3 regions of the Actinomadura keratinilytica genome follow, and region 2 is predicted to be linked to each of the others. Evidence: riboswitches for the same ligand, from Rfam matches in the RefSeq annotation. Region 2 holds a riboswitch; each other region holds the start of a gene.
What was found. Region 2 has a riboswitch for cobalamin ahead of metE (5-methyltetrahydropteroyltriglutamate--homocysteine S-methyltransferase). Riboswitches for the same ligand answer to the same signal wherever they lie in the genome.
Positions count from the first base shown of each region.

Region 1: another riboswitch for cobalamin. It lies ahead of cobN (cobaltochelatase subunit CobN); the one in region 2 lies ahead of metE (5-methyltetrahydropteroyltriglutamate--homocysteine S-methyltransferase).
Region 3: another riboswitch for cobalamin. It lies ahead of ABD879_RS10955 (ABC transporter substrate-binding protein); the one in region 2 lies ahead of metE (5-methyltetrahydropteroyltriglutamate--homocysteine S-methyltransferase).

Region 1 covers NZ_BAABDO010000081.1:24,609-30,974, forward strand. Annotated here, with positions in the region: gene cobN (cobaltochelatase subunit CobN) at 1-3,213, opposite strand, end outside; cobalamin riboswitch at 3,273-3,396, opposite strand; gene ABD879_RS22650 (alkaline phosphatase family protein) at 3,542-5,278, shown strand; gene ABD879_RS22655 (HNH endonuclease family protein) at 5,311-6,048, opposite strand; gene ABD879_RS22660 (AAA family ATPase) at 6,045-6,366, opposite strand, start outside.
Region 2 covers NZ_BAABDO010000001.1:140,523-146,888, forward strand. Annotated here, with positions in the region: gene metE (5-methyltetrahydropteroyltriglutamate--homocysteine S-methyltransferase) at 1-1,965, opposite strand, end outside; cobalamin riboswitch at 2,076-2,299, opposite strand; gene ABD879_RS00595 (MBL fold metallo-hydrolase) at 2,664-3,605, opposite strand; gene ABD879_RS00600 (AraC family transcriptional regulator) at 3,707-4,675, shown strand; gene ABD879_RS00605 (glycosyl hydrolase) at 5,806-6,366, opposite strand, start outside.
Region 3 covers NZ_BAABDO010000024.1:14,466-20,831, reverse strand. Annotated here, with positions in the region: gene ABD879_RS10965 (ATP-binding cassette domain-containing protein) at 1-1,520, opposite strand, end outside; gene ABD879_RS10960 (FecCD family ABC transporter permease) at 1,536-2,618, opposite strand; gene ABD879_RS10955 (ABC transporter substrate-binding protein) at 2,615-3,808, opposite strand; cobalamin riboswitch at 3,985-4,185, opposite strand; gene ABD879_RS10950 (HAD family hydrolase) at 4,987-5,604, opposite strand; gene ABD879_RS10945 (DeoR/GlpR family DNA-binding transcription regulator) at 5,655-6,366, opposite strand, start outside.

The DNA of each region.
Region 1 (6,366 bases), on a different contig from region 2:
GGAGCGCACCATGGCGACCATGCCGCCGTGGTACTGGAAGTAGTCGTCGGAGTCGACGATGTCGTGCTCGCGGGTGTCCTGGTTCTTGGCGGCGACGGCGATGCGGCGGAACGCGGCCTCCATGTCGGCGCGGGCCTCGCGGCCGTCCAGCCCCCGGCCGTAGGCGTAGCCGCCCCACACCGCGTACACCTCGGCCAGGTCGGAGTCGTCGCGCCAGTTGCGGGCGTCGATGAGCGGCAGCAGGCCCGCGCCGTACGCGCCGGGCTTGGAGCCGAAGATGCGGGTGGTGGCGCGGCGCCAGTCGCCGTGCACGGCCCGGTCCGCCAGGGCGTGCCGCCGCACGAAGTTGCGGTCGGCGGGCTCGTCCAGCTCCGCGACGGCGCCGATGGCGTCGTCCAGCAGCGCGATGACGTGCGGGAACGCGTCGCGGAAGAACCCGGAGACGCGCAGCGTGACGTCGATGCGGGGGCGGCCCAGCTCCGCCAGCGGGACGATCTCGAAGCCGGTGACGCGGCGGGACGCCTCGTCCCACACCGGGCGGCAGCCGATGAGCGCCAGCACCTCGGCGATGTCGTCGCCCTGGGTGCGCATGGCGCTGGTGCCCCACACGGTCAGGCCCACGCTCGCCGGGTAGTCGCCGGTGTCGTCCAGGTGCCGCCGGATCAGCGAGTCGGCCAGCGCGGCGCCGACCTCCCAGGAGTTGCGGGACGGGATCGCCTTGGGGTCGACGGAGTAGAAGTTGCGGCCGGTCGGCAGCACGTTGACCAGCCCGCGGGTGGGCGACCCGGACGGCCCGGCGGGCACGTACCCGCCGGACAGGGCGTGCAGCACCGCGCCGATCTCGTCCCGGGTGGCCGACAGCCGCGGCACCACCTCGGCCGCGGCGAACTCCAGCAGCCCGATGACGGGTCCGATCTCGCGGTCGAGGGCGGCGCGGCACACGGCGGGGGCCTGGGCTGCGTCCCAGCCGCGTTCCTCCATGCCCTCGACCAGGCGGCGGGCGAGGGACTCCAGGACGTCGACGGCGTCGGAGGCGGTGCGCGCGTGCGTGCCGGCGATGTCGGCGTCCACCACCGCGCCGGGCTCGGCGAGCAGCGCCTTCTCGTCCAGGCCGTGCGCGGCGGCGAGCGCGGCGCGCAGGCCCGGCATGGCGCCGGCGACGCCGCCCCACACCTGGGCGGCGCGCAGCACGGCCAGCACCAGGTTGACGCGGGCCGCGCCGAGCGGCTCCTGCCCCAGGACGTGCAGGCCGTCGCGGATCTGCACGTCCTTGACCTCGCACAGGTAGCCGTCGATGTGCAGGATGAAGTCGTCGAACTCGGCCTCGCCGGGCATCTCCTCCCGGCCCAGGTCGCGGTGCAGCTGCGCGGCCTGCACCAGCGTCCAGATCTGGGCGCGCACCGCGGGGAGTTTGGCCGGGTCCAGGTCGGCGACGGTGGCGTACTCGTCCAGCAGCTGCTCCAGCTTGGCCAGGTCGCCGTAGGTCTCGGCGCGCGCCATGGGCGGCACGAGGTGGTCGACGACGGTGGCGTGCCCGCGCCGTTTGGCCTGCGTGCCCTCGCCCGGGTCGTTGACGATGAACGGGTACACCAGCGGCAGGTCGCCCAGCACGCCGTCGGGTGCGCACTCGGCGGACAGGCCGAGCCCCTTGCCGGGCAGCCATTCCAGCGTGCCGTGCTTGCCGAGGTGCACGATCGCGTCGGCGCCGAACTCCTCGTCCAGCCAGCGGTAGGCGGCCAGGTAGTGGTGGGACGGCGGCAGGTCCGGGTCGTGGTAGATCGCCACGGGGTTCTCGCCGAAGCCCCGCGGCGGCTGGATCATCAGCACGGCGTTGCCGAACCGCAGCGACGCCAGGACGATGTCGTCGCCGTCCACGTACAGGTCGCCGGGCGGTTCGCCCCAGTGCTCGCGGACGCGTTCGCGCAGCGGCTCGGGCAGCGCCTCGAACCAGCGGCGGTAGGCGGCGAGGGGCACCCGCGCGGGAGCGGCGCGCAGCTGCTCTTCGGTGAGCCACTCCACGTCGTGGCCGCCCGCCTCGATCAGCGCGTGGATGAGCGGGTCGCCGCTGTCGGGGTCGCGCCACAGCGTGTCGTCGCCGCCCAGCCGGTAGCCGGCGGCGGCCATGGCGCGCAGCAGCCGCACGGCCGAGGTGGGCGTGTCCAGGCCGACGGCGTTGCCGATCCGCGAGTGCTTGGTGGGGTACGACGACAGCACGATCGCGACGCGTTTGCGGTCGTTCGGCACGTGCCGCAGCCGCGCGTGCCGCACGGCGATCCCGGCGACGCGGGCGGCCCGCTCCTCGTCGGCCACGTACACGGGGACGCCGTCGGGGCCCTCCTCCTTGAAGGAGAACGGCACGGAGACCAGGCGCCCGTCGAACTCGGGGATGGCGACCTGCATGGCCGCGTCCATCGGCGACAGCGCCCCGTCCGACTCCTGCCAGGCGGCGCGGGGCGCGGTCAGGCACAGGCCCTGCACGACGGGCACGTCCAGGGCCGCCAGCGCGCCGGCGTCCCAGGAGTCCTCGTCGCCGCCCGCGACGGCCTGCGCGGCGACCGTCCCGCCCGCCGCCAGCACGGTCGCGACCAGCGCGTCGGCCTTGCCGAGCAGGTCCAGCAGGCCCGGGTCGGCGCCGCGCAGCGACCCGCAGAACACCGGCAGCGCGTTGCCGCCCTTCTCCTCGATCTTCCGGCACAGCACATCGACGAACGCGGTGTTTCCCGACAGTTCGTGCGCGCGGTAGAAGACGACGCCGACCGTGGGGCGGTCCGGGTCGTGCGCGTACGAGCCGTGCACCCCGTACGACGGCATCGCGGCGGGCGGTGCGAAGCCCTCGCCCGTCAGCAGCACGGTGTCCGACAGGAACCGGGCCAGTTCCCGCAGGTTGGCGACGCCGCCCTCGCGCAGGTAGGCCAGCGCCTCGGCCGCCACCCCGGCCGGGACGGTGGACAGGCCCATCAGCTCGGCGTCCGGGTCGGCCTCGCCGCCGAGGAACACCGCGGGCGGGCCGCCGCGGCGCCGCAGCCGCTCGACGCCCTCCGGCCAGGTCTTGCGTCCGCCCAGCAGCCGCACGACGACGACGTCGGCGTCCTCGGCGAGCCGTTCGGCCTCCTCGGGGGCGAGCCGCACCGGATTGGCCGTCACGTAGCCGGCGTCGGCCGCGCGGGCGGCGAGCAGCTCGGTGTCGGCGGTGGACAGCAGCAGGACACGCATCGGCAGGGCCTCCTCCGGGGTCCGCGCCCCGGCTCGGTGACGAGGTCGCGACGGCGCGGAGTCTCCTGGCTCCCGGATCGGCGTCGCGGCCTCCGGCCTTCCAGCGCGTGCGCCGTGGCCGTGTGCGGAGGCGGACTCCCCGGTCACAGTTGCGGGACAGCCCCGGATTCGCACCGGGTTCCTCCCCTGCCGTCGGCCGTCATCGTAGCCGTGGCTGAACCGGCGCCCCGCAGCCGCCGTACCTAGGGGCGGGCAGCGCGGACCGGTCTCCCCCGTGAGCCGGCGTGCGCGACAGTGGTGGGCTGGCTGCGTATGGGAGGACCTTCTCGTGTCTGTCTTCACGCCGTCCCCTCGGGGAACGGCGCCGCCGGACGGCGACCCGACGACGCAAGACGCCCCGTCCCGCCCGCGGAGAGCGCTCGCCGCGCTGCGCCGGCGCCGGGTCTGGCCGCGGACGCTGACCGTCCTGGCGTTCCTGCTGGTGGCCTTCGCCCTGCTCACGCCGAACCGGCTCGACAGGCTCACCCCGGGCGCGTTCGCCCGCGTGCCGATCGAGGGGGTCCTCGGCGTGGTCGTCGTGCTGGTCCTGCGCGGGCGGGCCCGGCGGATCGCGGCGGGGGCCGGCGGCGCCGTCCTCGGCATGCTGCTCGTCGTGAAGATCGTCGACATGGGCTTCTACCAGGTGCTGGTGCGGCCGTGGGACCCGGTGCTGGACTGGGCGTTCGTCGGCGCGGGCCTGGAGTTCTTCACCGGCGAGTACGGCGGGGTCGGCGGCGTCGCGGCGCCGGCCGGGGCGGTGGGGCTGGCCGTCGTCGTGATCGTGGTCGTGGCGCTGGCGGCGGTGCGGCTGGCGGGCGTCGCGGCCCGGCACGACAGCGGGGCGGCCCGCGCCGTCGCGGTGCTGTGGGCGGTGTGGACGGTGGGCACCGTGTTCAGCGTGCACCTGGTCCCCGGGGTGCCGGTGGCGTCGTCCTCCACCACCCGGCTCGCCTACAAGCGCGTGCTGGCGGTGCGCAAGGGCCTGCACGACAAGGAGGTGTTCGCCCGGCAGGCCGCCGTGGACGCCTTCGGCGCCACGCCGGGCGACCGGCTGCTGACCGGCCTGCGCGGCAAGGACGTGCTGGTCGCGTTCATCGAGAGCTACGGACGCGACGCCGTCGAGGACCCGGAGTTCTCCGCCCAGGTGGGGGCGGTGCTCGACGCCGGCGGCGAACGCCTGCGCAAGGCCGGGATCGGGGCCCGCAGCGCCTGGCTCACCTCCTCCACGGTCGGCGGGGGAAGCTGGCTGGCCCACGCCACGCTGCTGTCCGGCCTGTGGATCGACAACCAGCAGCGGTACCGCAACCTGGTCGCCGGCGACCGGCTGACGCTCAACCGGGCCTTCCACCGGGCGGGCTGGCGGACGGTCGGCCTCATGCCCGCCATCATCCGGGCCTGGCCGGAGGGCCGGTTCTTCGGCTACGACCAGGTCTACGACAACCGGACCCTGGGGTACCGGGGGCCGCGCTGGGCGTACGCCACCATGCCGGACCAGTACGTCCTGTCGTTCTTCCAGCGCAAGGAGCGCGAGGCCCGCGGCACACCGGTCATGGCCGAGACCGCGCTGGTGTCCAGCCACGCCCCCTGGGCGGCCGTCCCCCGCCTCGTCGACTGGCGGCAGGTCGGCGACGGCTCGGTCTTCAACGCCCAGGGCGGTGCGGGCCTGGACGCCGACTGGCCGCCCAGCGACCGCATCCGCGCCGAGTACCGCAAGTCCATCGAGTACAGCCTGAACACCATGGTCTCCTACGCGGAGACCTACGGCGACGACGACCTCGTGCTGGTCTTCCTCGGCGACCACCAGCCCGCCCCGCTGATCACCGGCGAGGGCGCGAGCCGGGACGTCCCGATCACCATCGTCGCCCGCGACCCGAAGGTGCTGGACCAGATCTCCGCCTGGGGCTGGCAGGACGGCCTCAAACCCGCCCCGCAGTCCCCCGTCTGGAGGATGAGCGACTTCCGCGACCGCTTCCTCACCGCCTTCGGCTCCCAGCCGACCGCCCCCTCATCCCCCGCCCCCCGCTGATCATCGACGGCGGCGCACGGCTCAAACCACCGCTACGAGCGTCGCAAGCCCGGCATCATGCCGTGAAAAACCGGATCAGCGAGCATGGGGATCACCTGGGGATCCATCACCATCGCAGCCCCGGGCGACGCGGCCGCACGCACCATGGCGTACAGAACGTCGATGAACGGGTGACGCAGCAGGGAGATCACAAGCCGGTCCGCTCGGCGGTCGTCTCCCGCGTCCAGCGCCGCGCGCCGCGCCATGACCATGGCCTCGGTACGGGGCACGGCGTGCTGCCTCCCTAACACCAGATCTCCCCGGTTGAGCCCGAAAACTTCGATCGTGGCCTTACCACGCTCGTCGCGATGCTTGTATCGGCCGGTGTTGAGAACGAGCCGAAGGTGGTCGTAGGGGTCGTCCCGGCTCGGGTCGATCAGCAACGCGGCGCCGTCCGCCGCCCGTGGGAAAAGGTCGCGTTTCTGGTTGCTGTTGCACATCGAGCAGGCGAGCAGGTGGTTCAGCCAGTCGAAGGTACGGAGCGGCGCCTCCTTCAACGGCTCGAAGTGGTCGATCGAGGTGCCCAGGCTGTCCCCGCAGTACATGCAGCGCTCGACGCCCGGCGCCATTCCGGCGAGAATGTCGCGCAGTCTCCCGCGCTCCGGCCGCGCCGCATTCCACTCTTTGCGAGCCCGCGAGACATCCGCGCACACACGCACCAACGTGTCCGTTCGCCGCTCAAGCGCCTCCGCCAGTTCGTCATCGAGCGGCGGCCGTGCCAGCGGGATCACGCTTCGTCTTCGAGCCGCGAGGAGACCTCACGAACTCGTGCGCTCAACGAACTCTGCAGTTTCTTGCTCAGCCGTTCGTACTCGGCGAGTTCATCCTCCGACGCCTCACCGTCGAGCACCTTTCCCTCGAGGTCGCCGAGCCGCTCGCGCAGCCGCTCCGCCTCCTCCGAGTAAGGCGTTTCCAACCCGAACAGCTCGGACAGCACCGCGTCGTCCCCGCTGCCGTACACGATCCGGCGATACAAGTCGTCATCGACCACCCGCGGCGGCTCCTGCTCGTCGGGCCCCGGCAACCGGATCAGCCCGCCAGGGTCGGCG
Region 2 (6,366 bases):
GCTGGTGACGTCGGCGTCGAGGGCGCCGATCGCGTCGATGATCTCGCCGAACTCCGAGTAGCACATGTGGGTGTGGATCTGGGTGGTGTCGGCCACTCCCGAGGTGGCCAGCCGGAACGCGCCGACGGCCCACTGCAGGTAGGCCGCGTGCTCGGCGCGGCGCAGCGGCAGCAGTTCGCGCAGCGCGGGCTCGTCGACCTGGATGATGCGGATCCCCGCCGACTCCAGGTCGCCGATCTCGTCGCGCAGGGCGAGGGCGACCTGGCGGGCGGTGTCGGCCAGGGGCTGGTCGTCGCGGACGAACGACCAGGCCAGCATGGTGACCGGGCCGGTGAGCATGCCCTTGACGGGCTTGTTCGTCAGGCCCTGGGCGTAGGTGGTCCACTCGACGGTCATCGGCCGGGGGCGTGCGACGTCGCTGTGCAGGATCGGCGGCCGCACGCAGCGGGAACCGTAGGACTGCACCCACCCGTGCTCGGTCGTGGCGAATCCGTCCAGTTGCTCGGCGAAGTACTGGACCATGTCGTTGCGTTCGGGCTCACCGTGCACGAGCACGTCGAGCCCGATCTCCTCCTGCAGCCTGATGACGCGGGCGATCTCGTCCTTCATCGCCTGGATGTAGGCGTCCGCGGAGATGCGACCGGCCCGGTGGTCGGCGCGGACCTTGCGGATCTGCGGAGTCTGGGGGAACGAGCCGATCGTCGTCGTGGCCAGGTCGGGCAGGCGCAACGCGGCCCGCTGGGCGGCGAACCGGGCGGCGCGGTCGCCGCGGCGCGCGTCGCCGAGCATGTCCAGGCGGGCGCGGACGCGGTGGTCGATCCCGGCGGGAGGCGCCGGGATCTCGGCGGTGGCCGGGGCGTCCTCGCGCAGCGCTTTGCCGAGCGCGACGACCTCGGCGACCTTCTGGCGGGCGAACGCCAGCCGTTCCCGCACGGCCGGGTCGAGCGAGGTCTCGGCGTCCAGGTCGATCGGCACGTGCAGCAGCGAGCACGAGGTGCTCACCGCCACCTGGCCGGCCAGCCCCAGCAGCGCGGCGCACGTGGCCTTCGCGCGGCGGGAGTCGACCCGCCAGACGTTGCGGCCGTCGACCACGCCCGCCACGACGGTCCTGCGCGGCAGGCCGCCGATCGAGGCGAGCACCTCGAGGTTGTCCGGTCCGGTGACGAAGTCCAGCCCGACGGCCTCGACCCGGCTGTCGGCCAGCACGCGCAGCGCCTCCGCGCCGACCCTGCCGAAGTAGGTGGCGACCAGCAGGCGCGGCCTGCTGGGCAGCGCGCCGAGCCGCGCGTAGGCGCGGGCGAGCGCGGCGATCTCCGCTTCGGTCCGGTCGGCCGCCAGCGCGGGTTCGTCCAGCTGCACCCATGCGGTGCCCGCCCCGGCCAGCCGTTCCAGCAGCTCGGCGTACACCTCGACCAGCCCGTCGAGCAGCTCGAGCGGGCGGAACCCCGCGGGCGCGTCCGCCGCGGGCTTGGCCAGCAGCAGATAGGTGAGCGGCCCGACCAGCACCGGACGCGTCTCGATGCCGAGGGCCTTGGCCTCCCGGTACTCGAGCAGCGGTTTGGCCGCCGCTCCGTCCGCCAGCCGGAACCTGGTTCCCGGGGAGAGTTCGGGGACGATGTAGTGGTAATTGGTGTCGAACCACTTGGTCATCTCCAGCGGCGGGACGTCCTGGACGCCCCGCGCCATGGCGAAGTACCGGTCGAGGCCGGTCAGGTGGCGGTAGCGGTTCGGAACGGCGTCGACCAGGACGCTGGTGTCCAGCAGCTGGTCGTAGAAGGAGAAGGTGTTCGACGGGATCGCGTCCAGGCCCGCGTCGCGCAGCTCGGTCCAGACGGCGGCGCGCAGGTCGGCGCCCGCCTTCTCCAACGCGGCGGCGTCGATGCGCCCGGCCCAGTAGTCCTCGGTGGCGAACTTCAGCTCGCGGCGCGCCCCGATGCGGGGGTATCCGAGGATGGTGGTGTTCATGGCGGCTTCCCTCGCTAGCCACAGGCGGCCGCGCGAAAGGGAGCAGCGCAGGGTACGACGCGCGTACCGGCCGCAGGCCCTCCCGCGAGGCCGCAGACCACCGCACGCCGGTCGGCGCACGGGCGGAGGCAGGTCTTCGGACTCGCGGGCGTCGCTCCTACCGGTGTAGGAGCGTCCTACTGGCCGTCGCTTCCCAGGCCGTACGGCCCAGTGCGTGATGACGGCGGTCGTTCCCGCTCACCGCTGCGGGGCAGTCCCGGACTCTCACCGGGTTCCCTCTTACGACATCCGGCCCCGCCCGGGGCCGGATGAACCATCCGCGCAAGCGAGTGTAGCGACACACGGCCACCGCGCGGCCGCCCGTCTTCCGACCGCAACCACGTCGGTGCGGCTGCGCCACGAGTGCCGGAGGCGGCCGCACCGGCGTCGCTCCTGGGTTGTGTGCGGTGCAACTTGGCGGCCGCGTGCCCGCCTCCGGTGCAGACACCGCGTTACAGTGGTCGAAGGCTGCACCGACCGGCAGCGAGGCGCGACGCCGCCACCCCTGGCGCCAGGCTCGGCCCGTCACCACCGGGCAGGAGCAGCCCGGCGACCGCGCTGCTGCGAAATCCACCGGACGCGCTCCACCGGCAACGGCTCACCGTCATCGGCGCAGTCCTGCCCTGGCGGAACCGCAGCGACGACGCCAGGGTGAAGGGTCACTCGGAGAGTGGCGCCGTCTCCTTCGGTGCGGCCGCCGCCCAGGGGCCGAGGGCGAAAGCGGCGCTGTTCCGGCGGACTTCCAGGGCGCCCGCACCGCCGAAGTGCGCGGGGACGAGCAGCTCCCGTTCATCCGCCGCCCTCCCCAGGATCAGCCGACGGCTGTTCACAGCCTGTTCCGGATCCATGCAGGCGTTGCTGTTGCAGCAGGGGTGGAGGATCTGCACCGGGCTGTGCAGCAGATCTCCGACGAAGACCGCCCGGTCGCTCCCGGATACGAGCCGCAGCACCGACGAGCCGGGAGTGTGGCCGGGCGCGGACTCCAAGGTGAGGTGCTCGTCGATGCGGTGGAAGCCGTCCCACAGCACGGCCTGCCCGGCCTGGTGGATGGGCGCGATGCTGTCCTCGTAGATCAGGCGATCGACCTCCCGCGCACCGTTGCCGTACGCGTTGTCCGGACCGAAATGGAAGTCGTCGGCGGCCGGGATGAGGTACCGGGCGTTGGGGAACGTCGGTACCCACCGCCCGTCGGCGTCGACGGTGTTCCAGCCGACGTGGTCGACGTGGAGGTGGGTGTTGACGACGACGTCCACATCCTGCGGGCGGACACCGGCCTTCGCCAGCAGACCGGGAAGATCGCTCTGGGCCCGGTGGAACGGCCCCATGCCGGGGCGCTCGCGCCCGGCACCCGCTCCGGTGTCCACCAGCACGGTCCGCCCACTGCTGCGCAGCACCCAACTCTGCAGGGCGGCCACCACCCTGTCGGTGTCCGGCTCCCAGTGGTCCGGTGCCAGCCAGTCCTCGTTGTCCTTCCACACCTCGGCGGCGACGGCGGGGAACATGGCGGAGGTGGGCATGAACGGTACGTGCCACTCGACGACCCGGATGACCTCGACGTCCCCCAGCGACATGCTCTGCACGCTCACATTCACGTTCGTCATGCGCCCGACCCTAAAAACCCCGAACGATCCGCTCAATGCGCACTTGGCTCGAGTGAATAAGAAGGCGTCTCATACATGATGCGTGGGCATAATCTTGGTGCATGGACGTGGTGAGTGACGCCATCTCCGCCGTGCGTCTTGGGCACCCCCGGTTTCGCCGAGTGCGTACGAGCGGAAGCTGGTGCGTGCGGCTGGCCCCCTACGACGGCGCGGGCTTCCACGTCGTGGTGAAAGGCGGCTGCTGGCTGCTGACCGATGGCGGCGCCCGGATGTCCCTCGGCGTGGGCGACGCGGTGCTGCTGCCTCACGGCGCCGGCCATGTGATCGCCGATTCCCCCGTCGACGCGTCGGTCGCGGGGGGGAAGGCGGAGCCGTTCGAGCAGTGGCTTACGGAGACGGGGGCGCGAGGCCGACCTGGTCGCGAGGAAGTGGAGATGCTCTGCGGCAAGTACCGGCTCGACTGCAGCCGCATGCACCCGCTGATGACGGAGTTGCCCGAGGTCGTCCACATTCCGAACCGGGTCGGCAGCCACCCCGAACTCCGTGCCGCGATCGACCTGCTCGCCGGTGAGCTGGACGAGGTGCGCCCCGGCTCCTGCGTGGCCCTCCCGAACCTGCTCGACCTCCTCCTCATCTACATGATCCGGGCCTGGATGGCCGAGGCCACCGGCGGAGCATGGCCCACCGCGCTGGACGACCCGGTGACCGCCGCGGCCCTGCGGGCGATGCACACGAAACCGGCCGCGCCGTGGAGCGTCGAAAGCCTGGCCGCGGAGGCGGGCGTCTCCCGCGCCACCCTGGCACGCCGGTTCACCGCACTGGTCGGCCGCCCTCCGATGGCCTACCTGACCTGGTGGCGTTTGGTCCTCGCCGCCACCATGCTCCGCGACACCAAGGAAACCCTGGCCACCATCGCCGGCCGGGTCGGCTACGGCAGCCCGTACGCGCTCTCCCACGCCTTCGAGAGGGAGTTCGGCATTACACCGGGGCGCTATCGAGCGCAGGCCGCAGAGCGCTCCGGCCCCACCGCGAACCCTCGACCGACGTCACAGGATCTGGTCAGGCAGTGACTCCGCAGCCATTGTGAAACAGCACCACCGCAGGCGGTGGACGGCGCGGTCGGTCTGGTGGCATTCCCCTGAACCAGGGTCGAACGCACCGCCTGCGAGCGTGGGACGCAGTTGAGCTTCAGCCGCGCGCTGTCCGCGCTCGGCGCGGTCATCATGCCGGTCCTGCGCGCCGCGATGGCGGATCACGGCCTCGCGTCACGGCACGCCGAGCCTCCGCGTGCCGCCGCCGATTTCTCCAGCGTGTCATCGCCGCCTACGTCGTGTTCCGGAGTAGGTGGAGCCATTCGTCGGCTGCGGTGATCTCGGGAGATTGGCCTGGTCGTGGACGAAGAGCGTGTCGTGGCGGGGGCCGCGGGACGGTGGTGCTTGAGGCGGTTGACGCCGCACTCTGCGGCATGGCGGGCCTTGCAGCCGACCGAGTCGCAGGCGGGTGGACGACCGCTGCGGCCGCCCCGCCGCTGCCGGTGCCGGATTTAGTCGCCCAGGATCGAGATCGCGGCGGCGACGCCACGACGCGCTCACCTCCCGTCGAAACCTGCTCTAGGTGTCCTGTTCGGCGGATCTTGGCGGTTGGGGCGTTCGCCGCCTGTGCGGTTCCTTGACGCTGCCGCCATGTGCGATCGGGGCGGGGCGGCCGCGCCCGTCTTCGATGCGACCACCCCGCTGACACCGCAGAGGCGTCAACCGGCTCGAGTGACGACGCGGTAGCGCCACCCGCCATGCCGAGCGCGCACTACCGGGCCGTGATCACCGCACTGCTGCGGATCCACCACCGGACACCCCTATGGGAGTTCGTCTCATCGCGCCGTCCGCCGGATGTGCGACGGCCTGCGGGCACGGCACTCGGCGACCGGGACGACGATGGCCGGCACTGCACCGACTCCGGCGGTGTCGAAACATCTGCCTCGAACTCGTCAGATGCGAACCCTGAGTACGTCGAAGGCCACAGCGGCGTCACTGCGCGCTCGGATGCAAACGTTTCGAGCGGCGCCTGCATCTCAAAGCCTGCGGTCTTCCCTCAAGGAAAGCGAGATGTCGTACGGATGCAGATGAGCGCCTTCCGTTCGCGGCCGTTCCGGTCACAGGACGGGTGAGAGCCCGGCGGGAGGCGCTCATCTGCATCATGCGGGTCAGCGGGAGACGGTGGCCTCGACGTAGGGCTTGAAGACCACCGGGCCCAGGAGCCCGTAGCCGAGTTCGGGCCTGGCGGACCATGCCTTGTAGTCGGGGTCCCCGGTGAGGGCCTGGGTGCGCAGGGCGTTGTTCAGTGTGGTCGACAGTTCGATCTTCACTTGGTTGGCGCCCGGACGCAGGGCCGCGGTGACGTCGACGGGTTCGGCGTTCGGCACCTGGGAGACGGGGATCTCCGTGCCGTTGATCCAGGCCCGGACGGCGCCCGCGAAATCGCCCAGAGACAGGCGCACACCGCTTCTCCCGGTCAGGTAGGAGGCGGGAATCTGGACGGAGGTGGCGTACACGGCCGTACCCGAAGTGCCTTTGAGCTGGGGGATGTCCGTCCAGGGCTTCAGGGTGGAGGTCAGGGCGACCGAGCGTTCGCCGGCCGGTGAGGTCGTGGTCGCGCTGATCTTCCATGTCACCGCCGCCGTCACAGGTGCGGGTGCGGCGGGCAGGGCCACGGTGCGGCGGGTGCCGTCGGGCAGTGCCACCCACTTGGGGCCGCCCTTCTGGTC
Region 3 (6,366 bases), on a different contig from region 2:
CGGACGGTTCCGGCGAGTGCGGAGGCGGCGTTCCCCCAGAGCAGACCGGGGGCGATCGTGGTGGTGCGGCGGACGGCGTCGGCCAACGGGCGCAGCAGGCCGTCCACCACGGTCTCGTACAGGTAGGTCCGGGCGCGGTCGGGATCGTCGGTGGTCCAGCCGGACGGGGACGGGTCGCGCAGCGGTAGCGGGCCGGTGTCGGCGGGCCTCCAGTGCAGGCGGTCGGGGGCGAGGTCGGGAAGCAGGCCGTGGACGCTCGCGGCCCCCAGCGCGGGTGACCACAGGCGGGCGGCCATGCCCTGGAAGAGGATCGATGCGGCGACCCGCCGTTCGGCGGTGCCGAGGCGGTCCGCGACGTCGGTGATCCGGCCGGTGAGGATGTCGGGATCGGTGAACAGGTCGGTGAGGGGCCGCCAGTCGTCGTCGGGAGGCGCGACCTCGATCGCGAAGTAGGCGCTGAGGGAGGCGACGTCGGTCAGGGCGGCGGTGACCTGGGAGTCCTCGGCGGGGCGCAGCGTGGGGACGGTACCGGCGGTCCGCCGTGCCCAGTCGGTCAGGGCGGCCGCATCAGGGAAGCGGTGGCGGGTTCCGTCGAAGGCCGCGGTGTAGCCGCCGTCGTCGCGGGTCACCGCCAGATCGGCGGTCGAACCGGTGACGCGCCAGCCCTGGCGGGTCAGGCCGCGTTCCACGACGGGGGTGTGCCCGGGGCCGGCGTCGACGCGAACGGTTCCGGCGGTGCCCGCGGGCAGGACGAACACCCCCGCGGCGGCGTCGAAGGCCAGGCCGCCGCCGTCGAAGACCGAGGCGATGGAGCCGTCCAGGGCCAGTTGCTCGGGCGTGCCGCAGCGCAGGCCGCCGGTGCCGGTGAGGAGCCAGATCCGGTCGGCGATCCGCAGGGCCAGCTCAAGGTCGTGGGTGGACACCAGGACGATCAGGGACCGGCTGCGTGACAGTTCGCGCAGCAGCCCCATCAGCGCCACCCGGGACGGGACGTCCAGGAACGCGGTGGGTTCGTCCAGCAGGATCGCCGACGGTTCCTGCGCCAGCGCGCGGGCGGTCAGCACGCGTTGCCGCTCGCCGTCCGACAGCTCCGTCACCTGCCGGTCGGCCAGGTGGGACGCGTTCACCGCCGCCAGCGCCCAGTCGACGACGGCGCGGTCGGCGGCGGTCAGCCGGCCGGTCAGCCCGGTGTGCGGGTGGCGGCCCAGGCCGGCCAGCTCGCGGGCGGTCAGCAGCGGCGGCAGGTCGCGTTCGGTGAGCACGACCGCCAGCCGCCGGGCCAGGTCGGCCGGCCCGATGGCGGTCAGGTCGGCGCCATCGAGCAGGACCCGGCCGTCCAGCGCGGGCTGGAGCCCGGCCAGGGTGCGCAGCAGGGTGGACTTGCCGGTGCCGTTCGGCCCGGCCAGCACGGTCAGCTCTCCGGGGGACGCGGCGACGTCGAGGCCGGTGAGGACCCGGCGGGGCGGCCGTCCACGGCGGCCGGGATAACCGGCGGTCAGGGCACGCAGTTCCAGTGTCATCTCCCACCCGTCCTCTCACACCGCCGGGCCGAGCCGGGCCGCGCGGCTGCGCAGCAGGACGGCGATCACCACGGGGGTGCCGACCAGCGTGGTCACCGCGTTGAGGGGCAGCACGGCGCCGCCGCCGGGCAGCTGGGTGGCCACGCAGCACAGCAGCGCCGCCGCCGCGCCCAGCAGCAAGGCCCCGGGCATGAGCACCCGGTGGTCAGAGGTGCCCAGCAGCAGCCGGGCGAGGTGCGGTACGGCCAGGCCGAGGAAGGCGATGGGACCGCAGTAGGCGGTGACCGCACCGGCCAGCACCGACGCCGACAGCAGCGTGCCCGTGCGGACGCGCCGCACCTTCACCCCCATGGTGCGGGCGTAGTTCTCCCCCAGCAGCAGCGCGTTGAGGGGTTTGATCCCGGCGAGCGCGGCGGCCAGCGCACCGCCGCACACCGGCGCGAACAGCGCCAGGTCCGCCCAGGACACCCCGGTGAAGCCGCCCAGCCCCCAGGAGATGAACTGCTGGGCGCGGCGCGGGTCGGTGCAGGCCAGCAGCAGGGAGATGAGCGACGTCGCGGCCGCGCCGACCATCACCCCGATGACCAAGAGCGTGACCACCGACCGGACCCGCCGCGACAGCAGCAGCACCATGACCAGCACCGCGGCCGCCCCCGCCGACGCGGCCGCGACCACGCCGATCCGGCCGAGCCCGGCGACGCCCGCGGTGAACGCGCCGGCCGCACCGCCGGTCCCGGCGACCACCAGCGCCACTCCCAGGCTCGCGCCCGAGCTGACCCCGAGTATGTAGGGCTCGGCCAGCGGGTTGCGGAACAGCGTCTGCATCTGCACGCCCGCCACGGCCAGGGCGGCCCCGGCGAGGGTCGCGGTCAGCGCCCGCGGCAGCCGCACCGTCCAGATGACGGTCTCGGCGCCCGGGTCGGCGCCCGGAGTCTTCAGCAGGGCGGGCACGGCCTGGGTGAGGGGGATGGTGGTGGAGCCGATCGCCACGGCCAGCACCAGCGCCGTCCCCGCCGCCACCGCCGAAGCCGCAAGGACCAGTCCTCGGCGGTGGCGTGCGACCATCGCCGGGACCGCGGACACGGCCAGGGACGTCATGAGGCCAGCCGCCGGTAGAAGGTGAAAGTGTGGCCCGGGGCCAGATCGGGGTGCAGGATGGCCACCAGGTCGGCCAGAATCAGGTCCGGACGGGCCACCCCGCGTTCATAGAAGTCGTTGCCTCCGCCGGGCCCGAGCGCCTTGTTGCTCGACCACACCGCCCCGGTCTTGAAGGCGGTGAACTCGGCGTAACGGGGGTCGTCCTCGCGCACGTCGGCCAGGGTCTTCCACTCGGTGACGTTGGCCAGCCACACCTTGGCGTCCCTGCCCTTGGCCAGCACCGCTTCCAGATCCAGCGTCGTGCTGCCGGTTCCCTTGGTGGAGGCCCAGGGGTAGGTGCCGCCCGCGTCCTTGATGAGCCCGGCGACATAGCTGCCGCCATTGGGTACCGCCCATTCGCCGTGCAACATCTGACCGGGCAGGACGGTCACCGTGGGCGCGGCCTCGACCTTGGCCGCCAGAGCCGTGTAAGCCTGCTCGACCCTGCCGAAGACCTCGTTCGCCTTGGCCTCGGTACCGGTCAGGGCGGCCATGAGCCTGATCCACTCGGCGCGGCCGAGCGGGGTGGACTCCAGCCACTCGGCGTTGGCCACCACCTTCACCCCGGCCTTGCGCAGGGCGGGGTAGTCCCTGTCCTCGATGCCCCCGGTCATCAGCACGTCCGGACGCGCGCCGATCACCTTCTCCACGTCGATCTGACCGGCGCGCGCGTACTCGGCGACCGCGCCGCTTCGCACCCGCTCCAGCACCTGCGGGGAGCTGATCGGCGCGCTCTGCGCCACCCCGGTCAGGACGTCCAGCACGCCCAGTTCGGTGACGAACGGCAGGTGCGTGGTGGACGCCGAGTACAGCGTGTCGATCGGTGTCTCCACCGTGATCGCCCCGGCCAGATCGCCTTCCGCCTTGGGCGCCGGGGTGCCGCACCGCACCAGCACGTACTTCTCCGGCCTGGCCCCGGGTGCGGGCTGTTCGACGGTGACGACCTGGTAGTTCTTGGCGTAGGTCAGGGTGAAGTTGGCGGCGTGCCGGACGGTCTGCTTGACCGGGAAGTAGTCCTTGGACGCGTCGAAGTCCTTGACACAGCCGCGATCCGCGGCCGTGGACGGCGAACCGCCACCGCCTCCGCATGCCGTGAGCGCGAACAGGGCGGCCAGGACAAGACCGCCGAACCGATGCGAGGCACGAAGCATCGCTGTCTCTCCCTGCGACGGGCCGCGACCGCCGTTCCGCGACGGCGTCCGCGGCGCGGAAGGGGCGGATCGCAGGGAGGGGCCGCCGCGCGGCCGCGGAACCGCCGCGCGCGGGCAGGGAATTCGGGCATGCCCGGTCCACCGTCCTCTCTCCGGGGAGATCCGCCCCGGGTTCCTTCGAGGAAGCGACGACGTGAGTCTCCTGGCTCTCGGGTCAACGCTCGTCCCGGCCTTCCCACCCGCCGGAGCGGGCAGTGGCGTCGTTCGGGATCCGCTCGCCGATCACAGTGGCGGGACCGCGCCGGATTCGCACCGGCTTCCTCGTTCCGCCGTCGCCTACAGCGCACAATGATGGCACATGCGACACCTGCCACCTACTTGCACCAAGGTCCCGCTTCGACCGTCCTGCACGAAGAGCAGGCGTCACGCAGACGAGCGGCGGGCCACGCCTCGTCTGTGCCGCCAGGGTGGCCGACGGCGTCTGCTCACGCGATGAGCTGAGCGGCATGATGTCGGCGACAACGCCGACCCGGTCCCACCAATGATCGACCACCGGTCCCGGCGTGCCACCAGCACGCTGATCAAGTGCATCGAGGTGCCCGGCGAGCCCGGCCTGTTCGGCCGGACGGCCCCATCGCTCGCCACGTCCGAACTCCTGCGCGATCACTGCGCCCGACGGCAGATCACCTTCCGGATGGACCAACGCCCGCTGCCACGCTTGACGCCGAAGCAGCGACGTCGGCCGCACCCGGCCTACTCCATCGCCCACCGGACGGCGGCGAGGGCGGGCGTTCTCAGCGGGACGCGAAGACCACCTGATCGCCCCCGCCGGCATCGGGCAGTTGCCCGGCCGGGGCCGGCGACCATGAGCCCAGAACACCGGGCAGCCCGGGGACCGAATCGATCACCTGACGGGCGACGGTGTCGGTGCACCGCAGGAACGCCAGGTGACGAACGGCGTGCGCGGCGACCTGCTCGATGCGCGGCCTGCGCGGGGACGGGCTGGCCGGCCCCTCGCTTCGGGGACCGGATCCAGGTGTTTGTGTGGGTACGTTAGTTATTGCGCACAGATTCCCTGGGACGGTTGCCGTCCATCCCGCCCCGGCAATGACCTCTGGAGGCGGGGAATGCCGACGTGCGGATCGCGAGCAGTCGGCGGGGCTTGGTTTGCCTTCCGATTACAGGAGTCCGAGCGGCTTCAGTCGGTCGCGGAGTGATGTGGCGTCGGTGAAGAGGAGGGCTCCCATGCCGAGGGCCTCGGCCGCCGCCACGTTGACCGGGTTGTCGTCGACGAACAGTGTCTCGTGCGGCGCCACACCGAACCGCTGCAGGGCGAGCCGGAAGATCTCCGGGTCGGGCTTGCACACCTTCACCTCCCCGGACACCACGACGTCCCGGAACAGCTCCAGCACCGGGTACTCGCGCACGGCGATCGGGTAGGTCTCGGCCGACCAGTTGGTGATGGCGAACATCGGCGTGCCCGCGCCGTGGATCTCGGCGACGAGTTCAGGCACGCCCGGGATGGGTCCGCCCAGCATCTCCGGCCACCGCCGCCAGTACGCCTCGATCAGCTCGCGCTGGTCCGGGTGGCGGGCGGCGGCCACCTCGACGGCCTCGGCGAACGAACGGCCGCGGTCCTGCTCGGCGTTCCACGAGTCGGAGCAGACCTCGGTGAGGAAGCGCTCCCGTTCCGCGTCGTCGGGAATCAGCTTGCGGTACAGGTGCAGCGGATCCCAGTCGATGATCACGCCGCCGATGTCGAAGATGACCGAGGTCACGGGGCCGGGCGCGGGCATGGCTGCCGTCACTTCCTCTCGCGTTCGAAACGTCGGGCGCAGGCCGGAGATCACACCAGGATGACCGCGACCCCCGCGGCCTCGATCTTCTCCAGTTCGCCGGGCGGCGCGCTGGAGTCGGTGACGATCGCGTCCAGATCGGTGACCGGGCAGACATGTCCGAGCCCGGTCCGGGTGAACTTGGAACCGTCGCACACGGCGATCTTGCGCTGTGCGGCGGCGAGCGCCGCCTGTTTGATCGGGACCTCTGCCAGGTCGTGGGCCGTCAGCCCGTGCCGGGCCGACAGCCCGCACACCGCGAGTACGGCGGTGTCGACGCGCAGCGCGCGCAGCGAGGTCTCGGTGAAGTGTCCGACCAGCGAGAGCGTGCCCGGCAGCATCTGGCCGCCGGGGACCAGCAGCCGCACATCGGGCGCGGCGCTCAGCGCGTTCACCGAGTGCAGGTCGAGCGGGATCGCGGTGATCCGCCGGCGCGCCAGAGCGCGGGCGACCTGCAGGACCGTGGTGCCGCTGTCGAGGATCACCGACTCCCCGTCGGCGATCAGCTCGTCGACCTTGGCGGCGATGCGCCGCTTGCTGTCGGCGGCCTCGTGTTCGCGGACCGCGAACGGCGGGGCCTCGCCGCGCAGCAGCAGGCTCACCGCGCCGCCCCGGACCCGGCGCAGCACGCCCTGTTCGGCGAGCTGGTCGAGGTCGCGGCGGATGGTCATCTCCGAGCAGCCGGTCTGCGCGGCCAGCTCGGCGACGGTGACCCGCTCGGCC